One region of the Mesorhizobium sp. M1163 genome, then DNA from elsewhere that is predicted to be linked to it. Evidence: predicted binding sites of a transcription regulator. Region 1 holds the regulator's gene; each other region holds the start of a gene.
The links. The regulator LexA, encoded in region 1, represses DNA repair genes until DNA is damaged. The targets are predictions, from matches to a motif close to TGTTCNNNNTGTGTTCNG.
Positions count from the first base shown of each region.

Region 2: NKH43_RS26155 (DUF3072 domain-containing protein) is a predicted target of LexA. The motif match lies at 2,277-2,294, and genes of this name have one in related genera.
Region 3: NKH43_RS14535 (YifB family Mg chelatase-like AAA ATPase) is a predicted target of LexA. The motif match lies at 1,009-1,026, and genes of this name have one in related genera.
Region 4: NKH43_RS17860 (PA0069 family radical SAM protein) is a predicted target of LexA. The motif match lies at 1,885-1,902, and genes of this name have one in related genera.

Region 1 is NZ_JAMYMF010000010.1:135,306-138,966, reverse strand. It holds gene kynU (kynureninase) at 1-632, opposite strand, end outside; gene lexA (transcriptional repressor LexA) at 1,104-1,835, shown strand; gene NKH43_RS12365 (ComEC/Rec2 family competence protein) at 1,829-3,661, opposite strand, start outside.
Region 2 is NZ_JAMYMF010000032.1:2,388-6,048, forward strand. It holds gene NKH43_RS26140 (hypothetical protein) at 1-672, opposite strand, end outside; gene NKH43_RS26145 (DUF2905 domain-containing protein) at 1,032-1,274, shown strand; gene NKH43_RS26150 (hypothetical protein) at 1,656-1,781, shown strand; gene NKH43_RS26155 (DUF3072 domain-containing protein) at 2,023-2,241, opposite strand; gene NKH43_RS26160 (GSU2403 family nucleotidyltransferase fold protein) at 2,552-3,592, shown strand.
Region 3 is NZ_JAMYMF010000013.1:49,113-52,773, forward strand. It holds gene gshB (glutathione synthase) at 16-957, shown strand; gene NKH43_RS14535 (YifB family Mg chelatase-like AAA ATPase) at 1,118-2,650, shown strand; gene NKH43_RS14540 (hypothetical protein) at 2,743-3,066, shown strand; gene NKH43_RS14545 (GNAT family N-acetyltransferase) at 2,970-3,257, shown strand; gene NKH43_RS14550 (malate synthase G) at 3,459-3,661, opposite strand, start outside.
Region 4 is NZ_JAMYMF010000017.1:129,762-133,422, reverse strand. It holds gene rnhB (ribonuclease HII) at 1-488, opposite strand, end outside; gene NKH43_RS17860 (PA0069 family radical SAM protein) at 656-1,810, opposite strand; gene NKH43_RS17855 (glycosyltransferase) at 1,962-2,465, shown strand; gene NKH43_RS17850 (phytanoyl-CoA dioxygenase family protein) at 2,655-3,629, shown strand.

The DNA of each region.
Region 1 (3,661 bases):
TCGACTGGCATCGCACCGGCGGTGTGGCAGAGATCCCAGACGATCATCGCCCCGGCTTCCTGGGCCCTGCGCGTCAGCGCCGGCATGTCGCGCAGTTCGCCCGACTTGTAGTTGACGTGGTTGACCAGCACCACGGCGGTGCCTTCGTCGATCAGCTCTTCGATGCTCGGCGCGTCGACCCCCGAGAGGCGAAGCAGCGTATCTTTTCGCGTCGAAACCACACCCTCAGCCATGTAGAGATCTGTCGGAAAACTGTCGCCCTCGGCGACGATGACCTGCCGCTCCGGCCGCATGGCCATGGCGGCGTGCAGCAGCTTGTAGATGTTGACCGATGTCGTGTCGCAGACCACCGTCTGGCCGGCCGCGGCACCGATCAGGCGCCCGAGCTGGTCGCCGAGTTCGAGCGGCATGTTGAACCAGCCGGCCGTGTTCCAGGCGCGGATGAGATCATGCGCCCATTCTTCGGTCACTGCCTTGCTCAATTCATCGAAAGCGGCACGCGAAGCGGCCCCTAGCGAATTGCCGTCGAGATAGATCACTCCTTGCGGCAGCACAAAGCGGTCGCGCATCGCGCGCAGCGGATCTGCAGCATCCATCGCCCTTATGGCCACGAGATCGCGAATTCCTGTCATGATTTGTCTGCTCCCCCAAGATTCACCGCAACGCCGGACACGCATCGACGGCATCCATCGGTCACGAGCGGTTCTCCATTACCTGGTATCGCGCAGCAAGGCTCCACCGGCAACAAGTTGCCTGACCACGCGGTGGAAACCAGGAGCCAAGCCAACCCAAGGTTGGCGTTTTGAGTTCGTTTCGTTCACGGTGCATTGACCAAACCGCACAGTCGATACGGCTTCAATTCCGTGCCCTTTGCCGGCTGACGGCCGATACCAGTGCCGCCTTCTGGGAACCCAGAGGCCGCAAACGAAAGCAGAATCAAGGCGATGAGGCCCGCGGCGGTGAAAATGCAGCGTTCCGGTTTGGTGAGTGGTATCGTTTCCCGAGCCCTAACACATTCATTAAACTTTAAACAGTTGCGGAACACAACTGGAACAGATAGTGTTTGTTCTGGGTTTGTTTTTCTGATTCTGTTGGGGGTCGCTATGCTGACACGCAAACAACACGAACTGCTTATGTTCATCCACGAAAGGCTGAAGGAAAGCGGTATCCCGCCCTCCTTCGACGAGATGAAGGAAGCGCTCGACCTGGCTTCCAAATCGGGAATCCACCGGCTGATTACGGCGCTGGAGGAGCGCGGCTTCATTCGCCGTTTGCCCAACCGGGCCCGTGCACTGGAGGTGCTGCGCCTGCCCGATTCGATCGCCCCCGGCCTCAATGCGGCACGCAAGTTCTCGCCGAGCGTCATCCAGGGCAGTCTTGGGCAAGGTCCTCGGCAGGGCAAGCCGACATCGTCGCGCATGCCTGCAGCCGGCAATGACGACGATGTCGTCGCCGCCGTGTCGATCCCGGTGATGGGCCGCATCGCCGCTGGTGTGCCGATCGATGCCATCCAGCACCAGACGCATTCGATCTCGGTGCCGCCGGACATGATCATGGGCGGCGAGCATTATGCGCTGGAGGTCAAAGGCGATTCGATGATCGAGGCTGGCATTTTCGACGGCGACACGGTGATCATCCGCAATGCCGATACGGCGAGCCCCGGTGAGATCGTGGTGGCACTGGTCGACGAGGAAGAAGCGACGCTGAAGCGGTTCCGCCGCAAGGGCGCCTCGATCGCCCTGGAAGCCGCCAATCCGGCCTACGAGACGCGCATCTTCGGACCAGACAGGGTCAAGGTGCAGGGCAAGCTCGTTGGGCTGATCCGCCGCTACTGAGCTGCGCCCTTGGCGCCGGCTTTTGGCTTGTCGGCTCTGCGGTATGGCGGCATGCCCCGCGCCGCGCGTGAAAATTTCCGCTGCACGTGCCAGGGCCGGTATGATTTTTCGACGGCGAAGCGGATTTCGGCGCGTGTTGCCGCTTGTGGATCGAAATAGACGGCCGCACTTCCCGCGCGCGCCAGTTGCCGTTTGGTGACGACGAGGACCAGCCGGTCGTAGTAGCAGGGATTATGGGCGGTGGCGTCGTCGATGACGATCAAGCTGGCAAAGGCGCAGGCTGGCCGTGCAGTATCGCGGTCATTGGCTAGCGCGATGATCGCGCCGGATGGATGCCTGGCAAGGCAGAGACCGTCCGTGCAAATGAACGGCATGCCCGGCGGTAAGTCGGCCGGATCGGCAATGTCGAATTGCGGATCGTTCTTTCCAGGTGTTTCCGGCGCGACGATAGCCTCTGATGTGAGCGCGCGTTTCCAGTTGTCGATGGTGAACTCATTCGGGCGTGCCCGGTTGACCGCGAGTTCACCGCTGCCGATCGGCAGCGCGACGAGCCGTGCGTCCTCCGAGATCAATACATCGGGTACGCGCGTCTGCGTTGTCGTTAGCAAGCCGGCGAGCGCAAAAGGAAGGGCCACGAGCCGCAACCAGGTCGTCGCCATGCTGGCAATGACGAGGGCGATCGTCACCAAAAGGACAGATCTCAGCGAAATCAGCCCGACCGCATCGATCGGCGAGCGCTCGGAGATCCACCCGGACAGGGCGATCATCGCTGTCAGCCCCTTGCCCATCACGTAGAGGAAAGGCCCATCCGCGCCGAACGGCATCGCCAGCGCACTGAGGACGGCGAAGGGCATGACGACCAGTGAGACGATAGGCATGATGGCCAGATTGGCGAACAGGCTGAGCGGCGCCACGCGCTGGAAATGCCATATGGCGAAAAGCGCCGTGGCGCTCCCTGCAATGATCGAGGTCATCGCCAGGCCGCCCATGCCCAGCAGGACCTTTCGAGCGGCAAAGCGTAGCGGCGACAACCGCGGCGGCGGCGTGGTGGCCCCGCCGGCGCGGTAATCGGACCAGCCTGCATAGGCGCCGACAAGGGCCGCCGTCGCGGCGAAGGACATCTGGAAGCTCGGACCGACCACCTCGTGCGGCGACACCAGAATGACCGCGATGGCCGAGATCGCCAGGTTGCGCATGGTGAGCGCGGCCCGGTCGAACAGCACGGCGATAAGCATCACCGCCAACATGATGAAGCTGCGTTCGGCCGCCACCACAATGCCGGAAAAGACGAGGTAGGCCGCAATCGAAAAAAGCGCGGCGGCCGCCGCGTATTTCTTGACCGGCCGTCGCGATGAGAAATCGGGAAACAGCGCAAAGGCGCCGCGCAGCAGCGCCATAATGGTGCCGGCGACCAACGCCATATGCAGCCCCGAGATGGAGATGATGTGGTAGATGCCGGTACGCCGCATCGCTTCGTTGATCTCCTCGGGAATGCCGGCGCGCACGCCGACGATCAGCGCAGCAGCAATCTCGCCCTCGGCGCCGCCGATGCGGCTGCGGATATGGTCGGCGATGGTTTCGCGCGCGTCTTCGATCGCGGAAGAAAGCCGCGCGGCAAACGGCATGCTGCCCGACGACACGACTTTCGGATTGCCGAGAAAAAAGCCGCTGCCGCCGATACCGGCGAAATAGCTGTCGAAGGAGAAATCATAGCTGTCGGGCCGCACCGGCCCGGTCGGCGGCAGCAGCCGCACATAGCCGGCGATCTCGGAACCGGCGGTCAGCTCAGCCGGTATTTTCATCGCCGAAACGCGGACCCGTTCCGG
Region 2 (3,661 bases), on a different contig from region 1:
CGGATAGAACGCTGCTAATTCCGAGGCGTCTACGAGTTCACCCGAAATGTCGGTGAAGACGACGATGCCGTATTGCTCCGTCGCCACGGTAAGGCCAAGCCGGGGTAAATCGTCAGCAGGCAATGGATAGCGACGTCGCCTGCGTTCGGCATACCGCAATCTAGCGGCTTTATATTCCTCGGAGTCTTTGGACGCTTCCCGTCGCCGTTTCCTCTCGTCCGGTTCTGCGCGGCCTGCGGCCCTTTCGATGCTTGGCCAATGGCGCCTCAACTCCTCGTATGAGCGGAAAGGCACCCTCCAGGCCCGCAGTTCGTCGTCCCAGCTCGCCCATGGAACGGCTCGCAGTTCCTCGAGGACCGTCCGCGAATATGGCGTGCGGATGCGCAGGTCGTCCGCGATTTCCAGATACCGGCTCGACAGGGGATCGAAGGCGAAAGCATCCCGTCCCTTGCTGTCATCATGTGCTCCTCGTAGATCCGCCTCTTGCGCAAGCCAGCGCTGGATGCGCCGTGCTGCAGTCTTTCCCGGCACGAACCAGCTTTTGCGCTCGTCACTCCACCTGGCGCGCGGGAATGTCTGTCGAAACCGCTCAACCGCCGCGCGACCGTACGGAAAGCGCGCTTCGGCACCAGGAGCTGTCTGCGGTGAAGCAGGGACGTCGGATTTTTCCATCAGATTGCGAAGCACAGCACTGCTCGCAAAGAACGCGGTGCAGGTCATTTGGGTCCAAGACCACCAGAACGTATGGTCTGCCCGCAAGGGGAAGCCAATGAGGCGATCGGTGAACTGCTCAACGCGCCAGCGTGGAGAAACCTTCGCCGCGCCGGACCGTTTATTCTGCTCCAGGAGAGGTCCATTCATGCCCAGACGAGATGCAAAAAACCCAACGGCCAGACAGCCAACGAGCCCTCGTTCGCGTCCCTTGAAAGGTGAGGAGACGGAAGTGAACCACATCGTCGAAACGCAAAGTATATCGCCAGTCCAGGCGCGGGAGCTTGTGCGGCGCCACGGAAACGATTGGCGTAAGATCGATGAAGCCGCCAAATCTTATAAGGACGACAGCTGATGCCGCCATGTCCAGAACTCTGATTGTCATTGGTTTGATCATAGTTGCCATCGGCCTATTGTGGCCCTGGTTGTCGCGGGTCGGTCTGGGCAAATTGCCCGGTGACATCGTGATCCAACGTGAGAACTTCACGTTTTATGCTCCGATCGGCACCGGGATTCTGATCAGCATCGTGCTCTCGTTTGTTCTGTGGCTACTCAACCGATAGCGAGGACGGCGAGCCCGCGTCGCCGGAGGAAAAGAACGACGCGGGCCGGTCGGAGCTATCCGATTTGGCAGCAAAAATATGAGGGAAAGAGTTTGCTGCGTGGGCAGAACTTTCCCTGCGCGCCGGTGTTCCATCGCGTGAGGAAAAAAGCCCGCCGCACAGTTTGATGCGGCGGGGCCGATCAAGCGCTGTTGCAGGGCGGGGGCTCGGGGTCGGGCATGCCCGGTGCCCGCGGATCAAGGAAACTTTAGATGCATCAGTTGCAATGCGTCCACCAACCGACGGTTGGAGAACACGAAGTTTGATTCCGAGAGCTTTGCCGGGAACTCAGCCTTGGCGCGGCACGTTGCTAAGTCGTTGCCTTCGCAAAGGATGCATGCAATGGCGAAAGACATATCTCGCGAGGAAGAGCAACGCGGCGCCGAAAAAGTCCTCATCTGGGGCGCTGCAATCGCCCTTGTCCTTTTTGTGTCGCTGCTGGCCATATCCCTCATCGGGACGTCCTGATCTGTTTCGACTGCAGGATTGGACCGGCGGGCGCGAGGTCTTGGCGAGCGTAGAGGGATGCCGGGCTGCTGCACCCTATAAGCCGCTCCCTTCCGCCGTTTTGTCGTCTCTATCGCAAGTCGAGCAGCAACGCGCTCAATTCAGAAAAACTAATTGCGCGGGTCACAACCTGCAGCAAAACTGTCCCAATCCGACCCGATCGGCTGTCCTTCGCCGGGAGACGAAAAGCCACAAGCGGACGCTACAGGCCTAACTTCTCCCGGAGTACATCAATGCGTTTAGAAGCTTCCGCCTTGCTGAGGCCGTCAGCATAGGTGTCAGGGTCGTCGGCCTGTTCGGCCAGAGTTTTCAAATAGGAGGCTTGTGCGGGAGTCATTGGGTCATCTCCGCTGACCCAATCTTCCGGGTCCTTTTCGACATTTGCCGATTTCTCGATTTTTAGGTTGTGCCGGTCGCCCATGATCAATCTCCCTTGATGATCACCACAATGAGAAATGATCATGATTTGTTCCGCCACTTTGGTAGGCTTTCTCACACCGTTTGCACCGGCCCGGTCTGCGGATCGAATGGAACGAGCGAAGGCCGTGTCCGAGCGGCGCTTTTGCTTCGACTGCGTTGCCGTAGAAAAGCTGCTCCGTCGTCATATTTTTTAATTAATACAGCTACTTCAACAGTCGCAATGGAATCACGTGAGAGCTGTTGCAATTGGCCGCTCCGCCGCCTATTGTGTATTGCAACAGCTCGGAGCTAAATGCAGGGTAACTGTTGAATTGGCTGATTTTGTTGAATTAAATAACGATCAGCGTCGGGAAAAAGTCAATTCCGACCAACGCTTCATTGCGCTCAAGGAGGCCCAAAGGAAGGCGAAGAGCTTTCGGGGATCCCTCGTCTGGCACACCGTGAACGGCATTGACCACTTGATGCGAAGCTACTACGACGCCGCTGGCGTGCGACACCAAAAGGCAGAGGGTCGGCGCTCGCCGGCGAGCGAAGCTGTCAAGGCGGATTGGGAAACAGCTCGCGCGTCCGCCCAAGAAACGCTCTCTGCGCGACAGGAGCAGATGGAGCGCCAATCTGCTGTCAATCGCGCGCTCCGGCTTGGACGTGTTCCCCTGATCGCCGCAAGAATTATCAGGGCAATAGATAACGCCGGTCTTCTCGGGGAAGGCATTCGTATTGCCGGCACGAATGCGATCTACGCCTATGAGGCGGCGGCCGGAGTGTTCGTGGATCCCGGAATCACATCGACCCAAGATATCGATCTCCTCATGGACTCGCGCCAGTCCCTCCGGATCATGTCTGGCGCCAACGTCGAACATGGAGCGCTCATCAACCTTTTGCGCAAGGTCGATCGGTCTTTCGAGCGTTCATCCGCCACGTTCCGCGCGGTGAACCGCGACGGATACCTCGTGGATCTGATCAAACCGCTTGCAAACCCGGCGTGGAAGCCGAGCCGGGAAACTGTCGGGAAGGCCGACGACGAATTGGTGGCCGCCGAGATCGCCGGCCTGGCATGGCTGGAAAATGCCCCTGCTTTCGAAGCAATCGCCATCGATGAAAAAGGCGGACCGTTGCGGCTCGTGGTTCCCGATCCGCGTATTTTTGCCGCTCACAAATTCTGGGTCTCAAAACGAGCTGATCGCGAGCCAATCAAGCGCCGTCGCGACTTGGCCCAAGCGCAAGTGGTTGCCTGGCTGACGACGCAATATCTCGAGCATCTCCCCTACAAAGCAAGCGAGCTTCGGGTCCTACCAAGGGCCGTTTTCGACGAGGCCCATCATTTATTCGCGCGACCAGCGTCGCGGCCGTGAATGTCTGAGCTACAAGTTGGCCGGCTGGATTGGCCCTCAACTTCCAACCGATCGAAGACGCGGCCCAGC
Region 3 (3,661 bases), on a different contig from region 1:
CGCCGGAGAGCTGCCATGCCCCTGAAAGTCGCCGTCCAGATGGACCACATCTCCACCGTGTCGATTGCCGGCGACACGTCGTTTGCGCTGTCGCTGGAAGCGCAGCGGCGCGGCCACCAGCTGTTCCACTACACGCCCGACCGGCTGTCGCTGCGCGACGGCAAGGTGTTTGCCCGCATCGAGGCGATGCAGGTCCGCGACGAGAAGGGCAGCCATTATTCACTGGGCGAAGAAATCCGTACCGATCTTTCGGAGATGGACGTCATCCTTTTGCGGCAGGATCCGCCCTTCGACATGAACTACATCACCACCACGCATATCCTCGAGCGCATCCATCCGAAGACGCTGGTGGTCAACGACCCGGCCTGGGTGCGCAACAGCCCGGAAAAGATCTTCGTCACCGAATTTCCCGACCTGATGCCGGACACGCTGATCACCAAGGATCCGCTCGAAGTCGCCGCCTTCCGCAAGGAGTTTGGCGACATCATCGTCAAGCCGCTCTACGGCAATGGCGGCGCCGGCATCTTCCACCTGCACGAGGCCGACCGCAACCTCGCCTCGCTGCTCGAAATGTTCGGCCAGATGTTCCGCGAACCCTACATCGTGCAGCGCTACCTCAAGGAGGTGCGCGCCGGCGACAAACGCATCATCCTGATTGACGGCGAGCCGGTCGGCGCCATCAACCGCGTGCCGGCCGAGCACGATTCGCGCTCCAACATGCATGTCGGCGGCCGCGCCGAAAAGACCGAGCTGACAGAGCGCGAACGCGAGATCTGTGCCCGCATCGGCCCGTGGCTGAGGGAGCGCGGCTTCATCCTCGTCGGCATCGACGTCATCGGCGACTACATGACCGAGATCAACGTGACCTCACCGACCGGCATACGCGAAGTGAAGCGCTTCGGCGGCGCCGACATCGCCAGCCTGTTCTGGGATGCGGTGGAGGGCAAGCGTAACTAGTCTCGCTTCGGAGCGGCCGCGTTGCAACCCATTGGAGCCGCTGCGTTCAGCCGTTCCCCAAATGTTCTTGCCTTCGCCGGAAATCTGTGGTTGTCTCCGGTGACGCCGTTCGCGGCATGATCGCAAGGGCTTGGGGCAAGCCTGCAGCCGGGGTGAAGACATGGTGGCGCGGGTTCGCACGGTTGCTTTCCAGGGCATCGAGGCCGTGCCGGTCGACGTGCAGGTGATGATCGCGCCGGGCAAGGTCAACATGCACATCGTCGGCCTGGCCGACAAGGCTGTAGCCGAAAGCCGCGAGCGGGTGCAGGCGGCGCTGCATGCATCCGGCCTGTCGATGCCGTCGAAGAAGGTCACCGTCAATCTGGCGCCTGCCGACCTGCCCAAGGAGGGCAGCCATTACGATCTGCCGATCGCGCTCGGTTTGATGGCGGCACTCGGCGCCATTCCGGGCGACATGCTGGCCGGCTATGTCGTGCTTGGCGAATTATCGCTCGACGGCACCATTGCCGCGGTGGCCGGCGCGCTGCCGGCGGCGATCGGCGCCAATGCCGAAGGCAAGGGCCTGATCTGCCCGTTCGCCTGCGGGCCGGAAGCGGCGTGGGCCGGCAAGGATTTCGACATATTGGCGCCGCGCAGCCTGATCGCCATCGCCAATCATTTTCGCGGCACGCAGGTCCTGTCGCGGCCGGAAGCCGGCATCCATGCTTCGGCGCGCGACCTGCCCGACCTTGCCGACATCAAGGGGCAAGAGACCGCCAAGCGGGCGCTGGAGGTGGCGGCAGCCGGCGGCCACAATCTGCTGATGGTCGGTCCGCCCGGGTCCGGCAAATCGATGCTGGCGCAGCGGCTGCCGTCGATCCTGCCGCCGCTTGCGCCGAAGGAATTGCTCGAAGTCTCGATGATCGCGTCGGTGGCCGGCGAACTCGGCGAAGGAAAGCTCACCGACCGGCGGCCGTTCCGCGCGCCGCATCATTCGGCCTCGATGGCGGCGATGGTCGGCGGCGGCTTGCGCGTGCGGCCGGGCGAGGCCTCGCTTGCCCATCACGGCGTGCTGTTCCTCGACGAGTTTCCCGAATTCTCGCCGCAGGCGCTCGATGCGCTGCGCCAGCCGCTGGAGACCGGCGACTGCATGATCGCGCGCGCCAACCATCGCGTCACCTATCCGGCGCGCATCCAGCTGGTCGCGGCGATGAACCCGTGCCGCTGCGGCATGGCCGGCGAGCCAGGCTATCGCTGCCTGCGCGGCGACCGCTGCCGCACCGACTACCAGGCGCGCATTTCCGGCCCGCTGCTCGATCGCATCGATCTCAGGATCGAGGTACCGGCGGTTTCGGCCAGCGATCTGATCCGGCCGGACCGGGCGGAGAAGAGTGCAGCCGTGGCACTGCGCGTCGCTCGTGCCCGTATGATCCAGCGTGAGCGTTTCGAACGGCTCGGCGCGACCTCCGCCACCACCAACGCGCATTGCTCACCGTCGGTTATCGAGGAGATCGCCATGCCCGATGCCGCCGGCCTGTCGCTACTGAGGGACGCCAGCGAAAAGCTCGGCTTTTCGGCAAGAGCCTACCACCGCGTCTTGAAGGTGGCGCGGACGCTGGCCGATCTCGAGGCCAGCGAAACGGTCGGCCGCATCCATCTGGCCGAGGCGATTTCCTACCGCATGAGCTCGGAGCGGATGGCACAGGCGGCGTAGTGCTTCTGCTGCTCGCTGGAAGTACGGTTGCGGGTTCGCGCCCGATGATCGCATATGTTACGGTCATGCACCTAACCGGGGCTGAGGCGGGGATGATTTCTGTTTCGCCGGCACGCAGTGCCGAAGACTTCGAGACCATGGCCGGGCTTTGCCGCAAGCTTGCACAATGGGATGTCGACGCCGTGCAGCCTTACGGCGTCTCGGAGGAGGACGTGAGGACCATCTTCCACCCCGAAAGGAGCGGCAGTTCGCTGGCAGCGAAGTTCGGCGCGCCAGATGCCATGGCGTTTATCGCGCGATCGGAGAACCTACCGGCGGGCTGCCTCGCCTTGACCAGTTCGACGACCATACGGCGGAGATTCACAAGTTTTTTGTCGACGCGTCGTTTCGCGGAAAAGGAATCGGCCGGGCGCTGATGGGGGCCGCGCTGGCGGAGATCCGGAAAGGCCGAATCCGGACGGTATTGATCCACACGACGTTCTACATGAAAAACGCCATTGCCGTGTATGAGTCGTTCGGCTTCAGGCCCTGCCCGCCCTTCCGTGAAACCCCGGAGCCGGTCAGACATACCGATATTTTCATGTCGTGCTCGATCTCGCCCGCGTGAGGTTAGAGGCAGCCGCGGTGTGGAGGACGCGGCGTCCCTCGACTTGCCCTATTTTTGGAAATCGAACCTGGGCCCCGATGATCCTCTTCCTGAGGCGCATCGTCAGAATGGGCGTTGGCGCACTTCATGCAGGACCCCTCCCGGCCCTTCGGGTCACCCTGCCCTCAAGGGGAGGGGGACGCCGGCTCCCGCGCCTTCGCTTCAGGCGCCTTGCTTCGCCTTCAGTTCCAGCCGCCGCGCGTGCAGCACCGGCTCGGTGTAGCCGTTGGGCTGGACGCGGCCTTTGAAGACGAGGTCGCAGGCGGCGAGGAACGCGATTGAATTGTTGAAGTCCGGTGCCATCGGCCGGTAGAGTGGATCGCCTTCGTTCTGGCGGTCGACGATCGCCGCCATGCGTTTCATCG
Region 4 (3,661 bases), on a different contig from region 1:
TTGGCGACGATCGAGGCGGCGGCGATCGACTGCGAGCGCTGGTCGCCCTTGATAAGCGCTCTGCCCTCGCAGGGCAGGCCGGGCGGCACGTCGCGGCCGTCCGCCAGCGCCAGCTTCGGCCGGATCGACAGCCCGATCAAGGCACGGCGCATTGCCTCCAGGCTGGCCTTGAGGATGTTGCTGGCGTCGATGCCTTCGGCGCTGACCGAGGCCATCGACACGGCAAGCGCGGAGCCGAGGATCTTCAGGAACAGCGCCTCCCGCTGCAAATGCGTCAGGCGCTTGGAATCGTCGAGCCCGTCGGGGATGTTGGCGGGATCGAGCACCACCGCTGCCGCGACCACCGGCCCGGCGAGCGGGCCGCGCCCGGCCTCGTCCATCCCCGCCACCGGCCACAGGCCTTCGGCCATTGCCTTCGTCTCGAACGAGAAGTCGGGTTTCTCGACGATTTCGAAGAGAAGCGGAGAATCGGAACGCGGGCGAGCCATGGTGCGGCGAGGTTCGCATCGGCTCCGATTCTCCGCAAGTCCCTCCGGGTCGGGCGGGGCACCGGACCAGGAGGGGGCTACCGTCTGCAAGCCCGGGGACAGGACAGGCCGGACGGGATTTTTCGCCTGTTGCCGGCCGCTTCAAGCGGCTGGCACGAGACGCTTTGTCACAGCAGCATCAGCTGCTCGGTTGCCTTGGCGGCGGGGACGAACCGGTCGGTCCTCAGCGAGCGCCGCTCGGCATTGAGGCCGAGCCGTTTGGCGGCGATCTCGAAACGGCGGCCGATCTGCCAGGCATAAGGGCCGGAGCCTTTCATGCGCTTGCCCCATTCCGAATCGTAGTCCTTGCCGTCGCGCATCGAACGGATCAGCGACATGACGTGGCGATAGCGGTCGGGATAGTGGCGCAGCAGCCAGTCCTTGAAGATCGGCGCGACCTCCAGCGGCAGGCGCAGCAGCACATAGCCCGCTTCACGCGCGCCCGCTGCCTGCGCCGAATCGAGGATGCGCTCCATTTCCGGGTCGGTCAGTCCGGGGATGATCGGTGCGACCATCACCGAGGCCGGAATGCCGGCGTCCGAAAGCTGCCTGATCGCCTCCAGCCGCTTGGTCGGCGTCGACGCGCGCGGCTCCATCGTTCTGGCCAGCATCCTGTCCAATGTCGTCACCGACAGTGCCACCTTGGCCAGCCCGCGTTCGGCCATGCGTGACAGAATGTCGATGTCGCGTGTCACCAGCGCTGACTTGGTGACGATGCCGACCGGATGCCCACGCGCCTCCAGCACTTCGAGGATCTCGCGCATGATCCGGTATTGCTTCTCGATCGGCTGGTAGGGATCGGTGTTGGTGCCGATGGCGATGGTGCGCGGCTGGTAATTATCCCTGGACAATTCCTTGTCGAGCAGCCGCGCCGCATCCGGCTTGGCAAACAGCTTCGATTCGAAATCCAGCCCCGGCGACAGGCCCATGAAGCTGTGCGTCGGCCGCGCGAAGCAATAGACGCAGCCATGTTCGCAGCCGCGATAGGGATTGATCGAGCGGTCGAAGGAGATGTCGGGCGATTCGTTGCGGGTGATGATGGTGCGCGGCTTCTCGACCTGTACCTCGGTCTTGAACGGTGGCAGCTCCTCCAGCGAGTTCCAGCCGTCGTCGAACACATGCCGGCTGACCGGCTCGAAACGGCCGGACGGATTGATGCCCGCCGACCTGCCGCGATTGCGGTCCGGACGGACGCGCATGCCGCTCTGCTCGATCATCGCATTCGCCATCTCGGCCCTGCCAGCGCCGAAGGCGGCAATGTCGGCACGCACGATCTGTTCCATTTTGGCCCTTTCCCAGGGACTGTCCGCCCGCTGTCGAATCGCTCTGCTCATGAATGTATTCCTATCGCATTGAGTGGAACAAAGCAAGAACTTTCTGATGGCGCGCCGCAAAAACTGGCGCTGCCCACCGCTTTCCGCTATTCGGCTAAACATGCTCAGCGTCCTGATCGAAACCCTGAATGACGAGGAGGGCCTCGCCCGCACGCTCGCCTCGCTGATCGGCGGTGCGGTCGAAGGCGTGGTGCGCGACGTTCTCGTCTGCGACACCGGCTCGACCGATCAGACGCACCGCGTCGCCGAACATGCCGGCTGCCACTATGTCAGCGGCGGCATCGCCGCCGGCATCAGGCAGGCCAAGGGCGACTGGCTGCTCTTGCTGGAACCGGGCGCGCGGCTGGGGGAGGGCTGGATCGACGAGGTCGTCGCCCATACTGCTAGGCAAACCATGGCGGCGCGATTTTCGCGGGCACGCGGCAGCCGCGCGCCGTTCCTGTCGCGGGTCTTTGCCGGAAATCGCGCCCTCGCCGAAGGCTTGGTGATCAGCAAGCGTCACGCCGCTGCGCTGTCGAAGGGCGCCCGCAGCGCCGAAGCCATCGCCCGCGGCCTGGCGACAAGAAGGCTCCACGCCGAGATCTGGGTGGCGCCGCGGAAGTGACGGCTTACCATCCCGGCCTAGGGAACGCCGCCCAAGCAAATTTTCTGGCGGGTTGTCGTTTATTGTGCATTGCACAAAATCTGGCCGGGGGTTACCATTCCCAGCGATACGGGCGAATGGGTTTGGGGTGTGCCGGAGCGGCGACGACGACTATCGTCGATGCTGTTCCCTCGACATTTGAGGACCTCGATGACCCTTTCAAGCCCTGACAAGTCCGGCGCTGCAAGCCTCGAGGCGATCGCACGCAACGGCGGTACGCTGCGCCGCATCGCCGCCCGCATTCCGACCTATCTTTCCGACCTTCGCGAGAATCCGGCATGGCTGCCGATGTTCATGCTGGCCCGCACCATGCCGGCGCGGCGGCTGCACTGGCGCGGTGCGAAGCCGGTTCGGCCGGCGCGCAATGTCAGTGAAACGATGTTCGCCGGCGTCGATCGCGATGCCGTCGTCGGCGCGCTGCGGACGGAGGGGCTCTATTCGGGCCTGATGCTGCCGGCCGCCATCCATGAGGAGATCGCCCGCTTCGCCGAGCACACGCCATGCTTCGGCAATTTCGACCGCCGGCTGGAATTCCTGCCCGAAAAACACGCCGATGCAGAAAAGCATTTCGGCCGCCCGCTGCTCAGCGGCCATTATTTCGAGCGGGTCCTCGACTGCAACGCTGCGGTCGCCGTGCAGCGCGATCCGCTGCTTCTCGACATCGCAGCGCACTATCTCGGCAGTCAGGCCAAGCTGATCACGACCCGCGTCTGGTGGAGCTTTCCGACCGGTGGCGTCTCGGACGCCGACAAGAACATGGCTTCGCTCGGCAAATACCATTTCGACCTCGACGACTGGCGCATGCTGAAGTTCTTTTTCTACCTGGTGCCGGTCGACAACGACACCGGGCCGCATGTCTATGTCCGCGGCTCCCACAACCGCCGCATCCTGAAGCATCAGCTGACGCTTCTGGTCGGCCATTCGGCGGAAGAGGTGCTGGGCGTCTATGGCGAGCAGAGCCCGGTCACGCTGACGGGGCAGGCCGGTCTCGGCTTTGTCGAGGATCCGTTCGGCTTCCATATGGGTACCGTGCCGACGCGCACGCCACGACTGATGATGGAAGTCGGCTTCGGCGTCTCGCCGCCGTCGCGCCGGCGGTTTCACGGCGAGCCGGTCATTCGCTGAGGCGGGATCGCCCGGCTGATACCTCGCTCCGT